Regions from separate parts of the Lysinibacillus sp. EB106-09-02-XG168 genome, predicted to be linked through region 3. Evidence: riboswitches for the same ligand, from Rfam matches in the RefSeq annotation. Region 3 holds a riboswitch; each other region holds the start of a gene.
The links. Region 3 has a riboswitch for cobalamin ahead of AC3WSO_RS15345 (energy-coupling factor ABC transporter permease). Riboswitches for the same ligand answer to the same signal wherever they lie in the genome.
Positions count from the first base shown of each region.

Region 1 (3,213 bases), 750 kb from region 3:
CATCGGCGATATTATTGGTTCTTCGAATAATTCTCAGCCCTTTGAGTTAGTACCGACTTTACAGGCAAAAGTACACTATGAAGGTACTCAGCATATAAAGGACGTGTTAAAAACTTTCCGTATTCTTGAAGCAGAAGAACCTTCATTACGTGTGCTATGGCATGAAAAATTCCAAGAAATTCATGTACATATTATGGGTATCATCCAACTCGAGGTTCTTATCGAAGTGCTTCATGAACGCTTCTCGCTAGACATTTCATTTAGCGAACCCCAGATTTTATATATGGAAACGATCGCCACAACGGTGACAGGCTATGGTCACTTTGAGCCATTAAAGCATTACGCAGAAGTCCATTTATTGATGGAGCCAAATACACGTGGCACGGGCAATACATTTGTCAATGCATGCCACGCGGATGATTTAACAGTTGGGCATCAACGACTCATTGAAAAACATTTATTCGAGCGCGATCATCATGGGCTGTTAACTGGTTTTCCAATAACAGATATTCGCTTCACACTCTTAACGGGACGCGCACATAATAAGCATACTGAAGGTGGCGATTTCCGTGAAGCAACATTCCGTGCATTACGGCAAGGGCTCGAACAAGCAGAAAATGTATTACTAGAGCCATACTACCGCTTTAAACTTAAAGCTTCTAGTGATTTCATCGGCCGCATGATGACCGACATTCAGCAAGCTGCGGGTACATTTGACGCACCAATCATAACTGAACATGATGCGATTGTAACCGGCCGGGCCCCTGTCTCAACATTTATGAGCTACAGTACTACCTTTGCCGCCTACACCAATGGGAAGGGCGTAATTTCCCTACAATTTGATGGCTACGATATATGTCACAATACAGAAGAAATTATCGCTCAAATCTGCTACGATAAGAACGCCGATCCCGACTATACATCCTCTAGTATTTTTTGCGCAAAAGGCAAGGGCTACTCCGTTCCATGGCACGAAGCACAAGCAGCAATGCATTGTATTGACTAAATTCATAAAAACAGGACATGATTTGTTAGATCCATGTCCTGTTTTCTTATGTTTCGTGGAGAGTTACTATGCTTTTTGGGTTATCTTGCTTCGCGTGGGTATTCCCTTTCCTTTCGCGGGTATTCGACCTGCTTCCGCAGGTATTCCCCTTCCTTTCGCGGGTATTTGCCTTCTCTCCGCGGGTAATCTTGCTTCGCGCGGGTATCTACCTATACGGACAACTCCATTCTATTAACTTGCAAGGAATATATCTTTCTCCTAAAGGCATTGAAATTCATCCCGCACATATTTAATTTACTAAGCTTGTATCGTTTTCTGACCCTGTCTATAAATAGGATATGAAGATTCCACCACAACGTAGCTATGGGAATGTGAAAAATCCATTAAAACCTTGCCAGGTCGACTTTTCAAAAGTTGTAAATTATCAATCAGTTCAAGCAATAGTTCATGACCATTTCCACGTGGGTGCCAATTTAAATGATGATCATTTAGTTCCTTCACAGCTTTTAGAAATTGAAGATACTCTCGCTCTATAAAATTGATCAGTTGTTTATTTTTATAAACTACTCGTGATAAATCTTCTAAATATACCTCATAAAAGCGCATCACTATCGAGCACAATAAATCATTGACCCGAGCAGCACTTAGTATTGGCTTAGGTGCTTGGGAAAGTCGCTCTAAATTTGGTTTTGCACGAGTCGAATCGATACGTGTAATTAAATGATAATGTTCGCCATTCACATCGTACACAATTGGATTTGTCGGCATATACATCATAAAATCATTTGTTTTTGTTTTAAGTTGGTCCGTAATATTCGCTTTTGCAAAAAGGTGGCCATTAAAACTTTCATTTTGAATCCAAATAATATCTTTGTTATATAAAATTTGTTCAAACAATCGTTCATTACTAATAAGATTGCTAGCTAATAATTGATCGACAAGGGATTCTACAACCATTCTTGTTGTAGCTTTCTTGGCAAGTTCAGTGCGTGGCTGCTTACAAATTTTCATTTCTACATATTGCGATTCCTGTGCTGTACTTACATGAATATTCGTCATCATTGCATCCTCTTTTCGTACATATTTTTCAAAACGGAAGTCTTCTTATACATAAAAAAAGGATTTCCTAAAACTAGAGGAAATCCTTCATTCTATCGTTTTCATTCATCACTTAATGTCAAATTATACCCAAGCATAAAAGAATCGCCTTGAAAGCGATTACCTTCTTTTATTTTGGGCATTTGACGTACGGTGACGAACAGAGCATTCTGTTTTGTCAACATGCCACCTCCTATTCCTCGTAGGGTTATGGTGTGTACTCATAATAGGCAGGTATCCTGACTCATGATCATCGCTACTTTTCCCCTTCCCGTCGCTAAACAGTGGTATACGAAAAGTCGCTCACATTTACAGTTGCGGGACAGTGTCGGATTTGCACCGACTTCCCTTTTAAGTAAATTGCACGCAATTTACACCTATTACTCCACGCTATTCAGTTGTAAAATTAGCCGTTTTAAAGATGTCGGAAACTGTAGAGTAAATATTCCTAACTGACTATCAAACTAAATTGTAATGTGTAGTTTACCTACTGTCAAGAAATTGAAAAACTGCAAATAAAAAAAGAGGGTGTTACCCCTCTAAATATTATAAAGAATCCTTATTCTTTTTATAATATTGATACATCATATCAACAAGTAGGTTCTGTAAATTTTCTCTGTTCTCTTCTACTTCCTTTATTTCTTCTTCTGTCGTAGCCACATTGTAAATAATTTCACCACGACTTACCCCATTTCTAGCTTTAATGTCGCCAACCTGATATATCTTTTTACTCACCACTGGCATTTCCACTAATCGAATGAAACTTTTAACGGTACGACCTGTTTCATTTTTAATCTCTCTCGCTAAGCTTTTAGCAACCATATTTAGTTTAGTTGAATTATCATATTGGTTAGGCGACTTATATTCAGCAGTATTAACTTCGCTTTTTTCTTCGTAAGTATAATCACATTTCCAATACGCCTTATCCTCCATTGCTATCACCTCTTACAACATTATTCGAGGTAAGACGGATATTACCTTTTAATATGTTCAAATAAATACAAAGTTCTTATTAGATTTTCCCCTGTCTTTTTAACATTTCATAAAATAATCTAGCAGCCTTGTCTATATTTAATTCTCCAATTCTAAAGTATGTGTAACCATCATTT
Region 1 covers NZ_JBYTDN010000003.1:2,198,453-2,201,665, reverse strand. The annotation lists gene AC3WSO_RS11660 (GTP-binding protein) at 1-1,006, shown strand, start outside; gene AC3WSO_RS11655 (hypothetical protein) at 1,304-2,068, opposite strand; cobalamin riboswitch at 2,317-2,500, opposite strand; gene AC3WSO_RS11650 (hypothetical protein) at 2,651-3,037, opposite strand; gene AC3WSO_RS11645 (hypothetical protein) at 3,117-3,213, opposite strand, start outside.
Region 1: linked by a shared signal. The riboswitch ahead of AC3WSO_RS11655 (hypothetical protein) and the one ahead of AC3WSO_RS15345 (energy-coupling factor ABC transporter permease) in region 3 are both predicted to bind cobalamin.

Region 2 (3,213 bases), 880 kb from region 3:
ATTTGTGCAGTAGGTGCAGTCATTAAAATTCCAACATTTATTACAACTGCTGCGCTTGACTCTGCACCGGCATTTTTAAGCGTTGTATTTTTATCGCCAGTATTAGCTGGTACTGCGGGAGTCATTGGGCATTTTATTTCAGCCTTAACTACTGGCTTCCCTTTTGGACCACTACATATAATTATTGCTGTGGAAATGTTTATCGTTGTATGGATCTTTGGGGTTATGCATAAAAAAGAAATGCATTTCTGGAAATGGCCTGTGGCACTTATTTTAAATGGTGTCGTGGCACCTATACCATTTTACTTTATTATTAGTCCGGCATTTTACTGGACGTCATTGACTAGTCTTCCAGTGGCAACACTCATTAATCTAGTGATCGTTGCGGTGGCGATGCCAGTTCTGTCGAAGGTGTTTGTGCGTAAGGAAGGTCGAGTACATTGAGAAATGCAATAAAAATAGGTGAGCTCATTGCGACAACCGATAATGCCGCTGCAATTGGCGAAAAGCTACAAGATGTTGTGTCTGCTCCAGATCAGCTTACGGCATACTTTACTGCACGTGTTACATTTTTAGAGCAACTTGCTGCAAATGCTTTACCAAGGCATATTTTACTTGCCAATTTTTCAGGGGATGCTGCATGGTCTCGTTATGTTGTAGGCATTCAGCAGGTTTTTGATGAGGCTGGTCTTTTTTGTCCGCAAATAGACGGTAGTTCAGAGACTAATATGCCAACTTTACAATCAGGTTTGTCAATAACGATGCTTGGAGAGCAGCAGAAACGTACAGCAACTAAGTATAAGTATGAGCAGCTATGTTGGTACACATATGGCATGCCGCTTGTAGGCAATGAAATCCTTGCACAGCCTGAAGATGTCGCACAGCTTGAATCTATTTTTCAAGCGTGGAAAGAGGGAATCGTACAGCAAGTATGGCCAGTAGGATCAAAAGGTCTACAAGCAGAGTTTAACCGACTTTTTGGTGAGCAACAGGTCAAAAGTTCATTAGATGTTGAGAAAACGGCTGGTCCATGTGCAGTAGTTTTGCTAGGAATAGATCCAGAAAAAGAGCAGCAAGTACAAAAATATTTTCCTAGAAATTTTGAAAAACTACGTAAAACTGCATTGTAATCGGGCTTGCTTCGAGAAAAAATAACACTTTGAAAAATTCAAGGGGCAAAACGCCTATTGCAACTATAAACACTATATGTTAGATTTGTTTAGGAGTTAAAACACAATATATAGTATTTTGGACGAGCGGTACCAAATATGGTTTAAAAGGGAATTCGGAAAAGAGTCATCTTAGGCCGAAGCTGTCCCCGCAACTGTAAGTGCTGACAAATGATGAATAGGCCACTGTAAAGAACGGGAAGGCCATCATTTGGAGGAAGCATGAGCCAGGAGACCTGCCGATTTGTTCAAGACAGCAACACATTCTTCGGGGATTGAGAAGTGGAGGCGAGAGATTTGTCCACTTCTTAGTGTGCATGTCCTTCATTTCCATTTCCGATTTTACTGCGATTACGTAACCGATAAATGTTGCGTGATCGCTTTTTGTGTTGCTGGAGAAAGAAAGGGAGAGAATGTATACATGACAATTCAAATCGAACAGCAAATTGCTAAGCTCAAGAAAAGTTATACGGAGGATGAACTCGAAAGTTTTGTAAGATTATCGGATCGATGGCTACGAAAAAACGACAATGCAACATTTGAAGCATGGGCGGATGCGATGATTTTACAAACGCTTAGCCTAATTGATGAGGAGGAGCCATTCTGGACATTTGTCGCTGCTCAAATTTATTTAGAAAAATTGTATGATCAATTTGCAATGCGCCGTGGCGTTTCAGTGCAAGATGTTTATAAAGGTTTCCCGGAACAATTAGCACGCTATACAGAAGCTGGTTTGTATCATGAATGTTTAACAACAAAATATAGTGAGCAGGATCTTCAAGAACTCGCTTCCTATTTAGAATCAAGTCGAGATGAATTGTTTACGTATATTGGCTTAAAAACATTAATGGACCGCTATGTTGTTCGCGATTACACGAAAACACCAGTGGAGCTACCACAGGAACGATGGATGGTCATTGCGATGACCCTGATGCAAGATGAAACTGAAAATCGTTTAGAAAAAGTACGTGAATCTTACTGGGCAATGAGTAATTTATATATGACTGTGGCAACACCTACATTATCAAATGCAGGTAAAACACATGGACAGCTATCTAGTTGCTTTATCGATACAGTAGATGATAGTTTACAAAGTATTTATGACACGAATACAGATGTCGCTACATTATCGAAGTACGGCGGTGGTATTGGTGTTTATATGGGTAAAATTCGTAGCCGTGGCTCATCAATCAAAGGCTTTAAAGGTGCATCTAGTGGTGTTTTACCATGGATTAAACAGCTTAACAATACGGCGGTTTCAGTCGATCAGCTAGGTCAGCGACAAGGAGCTATTGCTGTCTATTTAGATGTTTGGCACAAAGACGTCTTTACGTTTTTAGATTTACGCTTAAACAATGGGGATGAACGTCTGCGTGCCCATGATATTTTCACAGGGCTATGCTTACCGGATATATTTATGGAAACGGTTGAAGAGCGCGGGGAATGGCATTTATTTGACCCACATGAAGTAAGAGAAGTTATGGGCTTTTCACTAGAAGATTTCTACGATGAGAAAAAGGGTGATGGCACTTTCCGTGCTAAATATGCAGAATGTATTGCGAATCCATTATTAAGTCGTGAAGTCGTGCCAGCGATTGATATTATGAAGCGTATTATGCGCTCGCAGCTTGAAACAGGTGTGCCGTTTATGTTCTATCGAGATGAAGTAAATCGCATGAATCCGAATAAGCATGAGGGAATGATTTATAGCTCGAACCTGTGCACGGAAATTTTCCAAAATATGTCGGCAACTGAATTCGAGTCTATCACTCTAGAAGATGATGTCATCGTAACACGTCGCAAGCCTGGCGATTTCGTTGTATGTAACCTATCATCTATTAATCTAGGTAGAGCTGTACCGGCTGGTGTTTTAGAACGATTAATCCCGGTTCAAGTACGTATGTTAGATAATGTTATTGCCTTAAATACAATTCCAGTAAAACAAGCAGAGCGTACGAACTTACGCTACCGTGGCATTGGACTTGGAACATTTGGCTGGCATCATTTATTAGCTTTGAAAGAAATTCAATGGGAGTCTGAGGAA
Region 2 covers NZ_JBYTDN010000003.1:2,069,273-2,072,485, forward strand. The annotation lists gene AC3WSO_RS10870 (ECF transporter S component) at 1-444, shown strand, start outside; gene AC3WSO_RS10875 (hypothetical protein) at 441-1,130, shown strand; cobalamin riboswitch at 1,241-1,428, shown strand; gene AC3WSO_RS10880 (ribonucleoside-diphosphate reductase subunit alpha) at 1,591-3,213, shown strand, end outside.
Region 2: linked by a shared signal. The riboswitch ahead of AC3WSO_RS10880 (ribonucleoside-diphosphate reductase subunit alpha) and the one ahead of AC3WSO_RS15345 (energy-coupling factor ABC transporter permease) in region 3 are both predicted to bind cobalamin.

Region 3 (3,213 bases):
AGTTCAGTTCATTGCCACAAAAGGATATACTTCCAGAGGTAGGCTTCAAAATACCATTTAAATGCTGAAATAACGTTGATTTTCCAGCACCATTATGACCAAGTAAAACGATTTTTTTCCCCTTTGGAATTTGAAGTGTAATATCTGTTAAGGCATGAGTTCCATCTGCATAAGCGTAGGATAAATGTGTTAAGTCAAAGTATAAATCAGTCATCAGAAAAGACCTCCATAAATGATGAGGAGTATAAAAATAGCAGCAATACCTACCCAATTTTTCTTGTTATAGATAATATCATCTTGCCAATAGACAGTTTCACCACCACGCGCTTCCATCGCATTGTTTAGCTCACGACTGCGTTGGAACATCTCGACAAATAAAGCAGCAATCAGTATAGAGACCGAGCGAAGCCATTGCATAGGAGAGCTGTACCCTAGACGAGCCTGCTGAGCAAGATGAATTTTTTGCATACTATCTAAAAAGATAAAAATAAATCGATACGTTAGTTCTACTAGCTCTACGAATAGGGTAGGGAGTCGCCACTGTCGCAGGACATAACAAATAGACTGGACTGATGTCGTAAGAATTAAAAAATACAAACAGCTTATACTGCCAAGGACGATGAAAAAAAGTTGTTGCGCTGTCACTAAGCTCGCACTGCCAATAAATATTTTCCAATGATGAATAGAAAATGACCAAATAATTGGAGGAAGCGTGCTTGTTGATGGCGCTATAGAAATTAAAATGGATGCTAGACTCGAAAGTAAAAAAAATCCGGGTAGCAATAGTAATTTTGCGTAATATTTAGCTGGGATTTTCGCACCTAAAATGATAAAAGCACTCATCACAATAAAAGTAATGAGTGAGATTCGTTCATCTCTCATGATAAGCGACAATAAAAGCAGTCCAAGGGAAAACGTCATTTTTTCTAGCGGATGAACAGACGCTAGTTTATTCATATAAGCATACTTATCAATGAGTAACATCGCTTAACCCTCTTTATGTTTACCGCGCATTAAGCCGATGAAATAGCCAATAAATCCGGCGCCAATAGCAGCTTGGAGTGCGAATAATAAGCTTTCTATTTCACCACTTGGTGGCTCCCATAAGCTTTCAAACCAAGGCTCGTAGTTAGCATCTATTTCACCAATTGCTGCCTCCGCTTCGCCATCAGCACCTTCAAAATCTGCGCCTTTTTGAATGAAGAGGGGTATGATTGCTAACAACACAACAATTGCTAATAGCAGTAAATTTTTTTTCATGTTAGTGAGCCTCCTTTGCCGAGAAAACGCGTAAAGCTTTTAATTCACTCACATTGTATTTTTTCAAGAAATTCATAACGATCACTGTTAAAATACCTTCACTAACAGCAAGAGGAATTTGCGTGAACGCAAAAATGCTAGCAAACTTTGTGAATGAAGCCATAAAGCCTCCAACCTCAGAAGGGAAGGCAAGAGCTAATTGTACAGAAGTGACAATATATGTACCTAAGTCACCAAGCATTGCTGCTAAAAAGACGGCGATGGAAAAAGATAGTCCCATTTTTTGAGAGCCATGGAAAACGTAATAAGCAATAATAGGACCAGCAATTGCCATAGAAAAGGCATTAGCACCTAAAGTTGTCAGCCCGCCGTGTGCTAAAAGTAGAGATTGAAATAATAATACGATTGTCCCGATAACACTCATCACTAATGGTCCAAAAAGAACTGTTCCAAGGCCAACTCCTGTCGGATGTGAACAACTTCCTGTTACAGAAGGGATTTTTAAAGCTGATAGCACAAAGGCAAAGGCACCCGATAGACCTAAAATCATTTTTGTTTCAGGATTTTCATCAATGGTTTTACGAATAGAACGTAATCCTAAAATAATAAATGGAATGGATAAGACCCACCAAAAAATCGCCCATTCAATTGGCAAATAGCCCTCCATAATGTGCATCGCAAATGCACGATCTGGCACGAATAAAAATGCTAATAAGAAATAACTAAGCTTCCAACCTGAGAATTTCAAAACCTCTCCTCCTCACATTAAAATAGTTCGAATTAGTATGCGATGCGAAAACAAAAAAGCACTTCTCCAATTGTGGAAAAGTGCATAGCTAAAAATGCAAATAAAATTCTAATTTGCTCAGCCGCACACCTATCCTCGTAGGTTCAAACGATCACATATTTTTCGGCAGGTCTCCTGGCTTTAGCTCAACGTTTTATAGGCCTTCCCATCCCTTGGACAGTGGCATAATCTATAAAACTCCCTATTACAGTGGCGGGACCGCGCCGGAATTAAACCGGCTTCCCTTTTAAGCGAATTGATGAACAATTCACACCGAAAAAAGATGAAATTGTGATTTCATGCCAAAGTGTAACATAATTTTCCATATAAATGCTATACTTTTCAAGTAAAAATTTTTAATTGAGTGTCTATGTCGAAAATTCAGATAAACAGAAAAGGAATGTCATATTTTTCATTAAAAAATTACTGAAAATGTCACAAATTTAGAAAGAAATATTGAAATTTTAAAAAAATAAGCTATGATAGAAACAGTTTTTAATTTTATAAAAAATAATAATTTCATATAAAACATCCATAAGTGCTTGAATATTTTCAAGATAATAGGGAAATCGGTGAGAATCCGATACAGCCCCCGCTACTGTAATAGCTGATGAAATCGCGGATGCCACTAGTGAGAACTAGGAAGGCGCGAAAGTAAAAGGAAGCTTAAGTCAGGAAACCTGCTTATGTGATGATGCATGCAAACTTTTCGGAGGGAGAAGTTGAAGCGAGAGCGAGTACCTGTATATATTCGTTTTTATTTGGCTTCTACTAAACCTTTACTCTTCGTCTAGAGTAAAGGTTTTTCTTTTTCCTAAAAGCAAATGAGGGGAGAAAAACGATGACAACTTGGAATTTAGAGGGAATGAAAACACATCTTTTTATTTGCAATGGTAGTAGCTGTATGAAAAAAGATGCTGAGGACATTACTCAGGCAATTCGTGATGAAATACAAGTACTGGAACTTGATAAGGAAATACATACGACAAGGACTCGCTGTAATGGTAGGTGTAAGGATGCTTGTGTTGTCATTGCATATCCTCAAGGAAATTGGTACCGTGTGCCGACAACAGAGCATGCGAAGGCACTCGTACAAGATTTAAATCATGAATCTTTACATAATGAGCATGTCTTTACTTTACGTGAAGGATCTTTACAGCGTACAG
Region 3 covers NZ_JBYTDN010000003.1:2,951,859-2,955,071, reverse strand. The annotation lists gene AC3WSO_RS15360 (energy-coupling factor ABC transporter ATP-binding protein) at 1-214, opposite strand, end outside; gene cbiQ (cobalt ECF transporter T component CbiQ) at 214-984, opposite strand; gene AC3WSO_RS15350 (energy-coupling factor ABC transporter substrate-binding protein) at 988-1,260, opposite strand; gene AC3WSO_RS15345 (energy-coupling factor ABC transporter permease) at 1,262-2,008, opposite strand; cobalamin riboswitch at 2,156-2,340, opposite strand; cobalamin riboswitch at 2,567-2,750, shown strand; gene AC3WSO_RS15340 ((2Fe-2S) ferredoxin domain-containing protein) at 2,889-3,213, shown strand, end outside.

Region 4 (3,213 bases), 1.4 Mb from region 3:
TGCAGCAACTACATAGCTTTTCTTCGTTCCACTGCGCTCTACAATAAGCCCTGCGACAAATGCAGCTAATATAAAAGTGACAATGAAACCAAATGTAGGACTTAAAATTTGTCCAAAGCCTCCGCTGAATCGTGCAAATACAGGTGCGCCTGCTAAACCGATGCACATATAAACAGTACAAGCGAGAGCCCCTTTTCTACTACCGAGAATAAGTCCCGCTAAAATAGCAAAAAATGTTTGCAATGTGATCGGTACTCCGCCAACAACCATGAAAGGTACAATGGACGTAATATTAGCTCCTATCATCATTAATGTTGAAAATAGTCCAATGTATGCAATATCTACTGTTCTTAATTTTTGATGTGTATGTTCCGCAACGGTTGTCATTATTTCACCCCTAAAAAGTAAAGTTGATAATAATAGTGTAAAAAAATAAAGTTTTTGTGTCAACTTGATTATTTCTTTTAGTTAACGTAAAGGTGTTTCGTGACTTGATAAATGATTGATAGTATAGACTAACTATTGAAATATATGATAGAATTGTCATAATTTTAAATCATTCGATACTAATGGTGTGACATCTTGTACAATGTGTCACTTAAAAGGGAAATCGGTGCAAATCCGACGCTGTCCCGCAACTGTAACGAGGAGTTCTATGATGATTTAGCCACTGTTTTAGAATGGGAAGGCAATCATAGGTACATTGATTCGAAGCCAGGAGACCTGCCATTTAGTTATTCCTGTAATGCCCACGAGGATGAAAGCGATTACGGACAATAGTAGGAGTAAATCTAACTTTGTTTAATCTCTTTTAGAGGTGTCCAAACACACGCTGAAAGACGCAATTATGCCAGGCATAATTGATTCTAGGGTATTTCCATGCGCATTTGCATGGAATACCCTTTTTTCTTTCATTTATCTTCGTACTGTAAATGTTAGCAAAGTATCAGCTACAGTTACGTCTAGATGAAATTAATGTTTAGTGATTAGGAGTTAATAAACAGATGAATAGAAAATTTATGTTACTTTCAATGACCCTTCTTCTAGTACTTATAATTTCAATGACTATTGCAATTATGGTTGGATCGGTTTCCGTTACACCACTTTATGTATGGAAGGTTATCCTTTCTAAAATTCCTATTATACAAAGCTCAATCGAACAAGATTGGAGTCGTTCACAGGAAATTATCATTTGGCAAATAAGGGCTCCTCGTGTATTACTCGCTGCTATCGTCGGAGCAGGCTTGGCAATTGCAGGAGCAGCTATTCAGGCACTCGTTCGTAATTCAATTGCAGAACCATATATTTTAGGGATTTCTTCTGGAGCGACGGTTGGTGCCACAGCTGTCATCATTTTAGGTGCCTTTTCATTTCTGGGCGTTTATGCTCTTTCCGTATCAGCTTTTTTAGGCTCTCTCACAGCAATGGGGTTAGTTTTTTTCTTATCACATATTGGCGGTAGAGTGTCCGTCTTTCGACTTTTACTTTCAGGGATGGCGGTGTCATTTATTTTATCTGCTATTTCAAATTTTATCTTAATGCTGTCGAAGCAAGAGGGGGGAATGAAGGCAGTCATGTTTTGGATGCTAGGAAGCCTAGCAGGTGCGAAATGGAGTATTCTTGTAATTCCGGCAGTCATTTTTTTTGTAGTATTTGCCTTGTTATGGCTCAACTATCGCAGCTTAAATTTATTACTTCTTGGAGAAGAAGCAGCAGTTACATTAGGGGTTAACTTACAACAATTTCGAATACAGCTTATTTTATTAGTATCATTATTAACGGGTGTGCTAGTTGCTGTAAGTGGCTCAATTGGATTTGTTGGTTTAATCATTCCACATATTGTACGGCTAATTGTAGGTTCAAATCATAAGTATGTCATACCGATTAGCGCATTATTAGGGGGGATCTTTTTAGTTTGGGCAGATGCACTTGCTCGAATATTAATTGCCCCTGAGGAAATGCCGATAGGAATTATCACGGCTTTTTGTGGAGGTCCATTTTTCATTTGGCTGCTACGTCGTAACAATTATTCTTTCGGTGAAGGAGATTAAAAATATATGACATTAGAAGCGAAACAAATATCATTCTCCATTTCTAATGAACGCATATTACATGAAGTAAATGTTCAAATAAAGGACAAGCAATTTGTTGGGTTGATCGGTCCTAATGGTAGTGGGAAGTCAACGCTATTAAAGAATATGTATCGTTTATTAAAACCAGAAAGTGGAACAGTGTTATTAAATGAACAAGATATTCTAAAGCAATCGAGTAAAAACATAGCTAAAAATCTAGCAGTTGTGAGTCAAGAAACACCGGTCTTATTCGATTTTACAGTGCATGATTTAGTGAGTATGGGGAGAACACCTCATAAAAAACTATTGGAGCTTGATCAAGAGCAAGATTTTCAAATCGTAAAGGATGCACTGAAGCAAACGGGTATCGCTCATTTAGAGAAACGTAGCTATAATTCTCTTTCGGGTGGCGAAAAAAAGCGTGTGATGGTTGCCCGTGCTCTTGCTCAGCAAGCACAAGTGCTTATTTTAGATGAGCCAACAAATCATCTAGATATTCAGCATCAATTGCAGCTTATGGATCTAATCCAAACCTTACAATTAACAGTTGTTGCTGCAATCCACGATTTAAACATTGCGGCTATGTATTGCGATCAAATTTATGTTTTACAGCAAGGTCGAATAGTTTGTTTTGGCACGCCAGAAGAAGTACTTACACCGGCATTATTAAAAGATGTATTTGGGGTTTATGCCGATATTCAAACACATCCACTTACAGGTAAGCCATATTTAACGTATATCCCAGAGCAATTCACGAAGGAAGTTAAATGATTGATACATATTGTTATGGAGAGATTTGAAAGTAAAAATGTATATAGAAAAGTGAAAAATTTGTTGTTGCTGTCGCTACGCTTTCGCACAGATAAAACATATGCTGACGCTTCGCTCTCGCTTAGATAAACAATGCTGGGGTTTCTTTTTATCTCTATAAATTGTGGTTGATCTTCGTTACGACTGGGCGACTCCTTGGGGATCAGCAATAGAGTCACGAAGGTTAAAACCATCACACCCTGTGGCAACGCCTCCGTGACTCGCTGCCGCTTCGTTAGCACTACGCTTTTGCGCAAAAAACATCTGTTGGGCCAAAACCCTGGAGCGAGCAAGTAGGGGAACGAAGGCTAAGAGCATCACGTCCTGTGAT
Region 4 covers NZ_JBYTDN010000003.1:4,311,792-4,315,004, reverse strand. The annotation lists gene AC3WSO_RS21840 (biotin transporter BioY) at 1-387, opposite strand, end outside; cobalamin riboswitch at 554-745, shown strand; gene AC3WSO_RS21835 (FecCD family ABC transporter permease) at 1,005-2,051, shown strand; gene AC3WSO_RS21830 (heme ABC transporter ATP-binding protein) at 2,058-2,843, shown strand.
Region 4: linked by a shared signal. The riboswitch ahead of AC3WSO_RS21835 (FecCD family ABC transporter permease) and the one ahead of AC3WSO_RS15345 (energy-coupling factor ABC transporter permease) in region 3 are both predicted to bind cobalamin.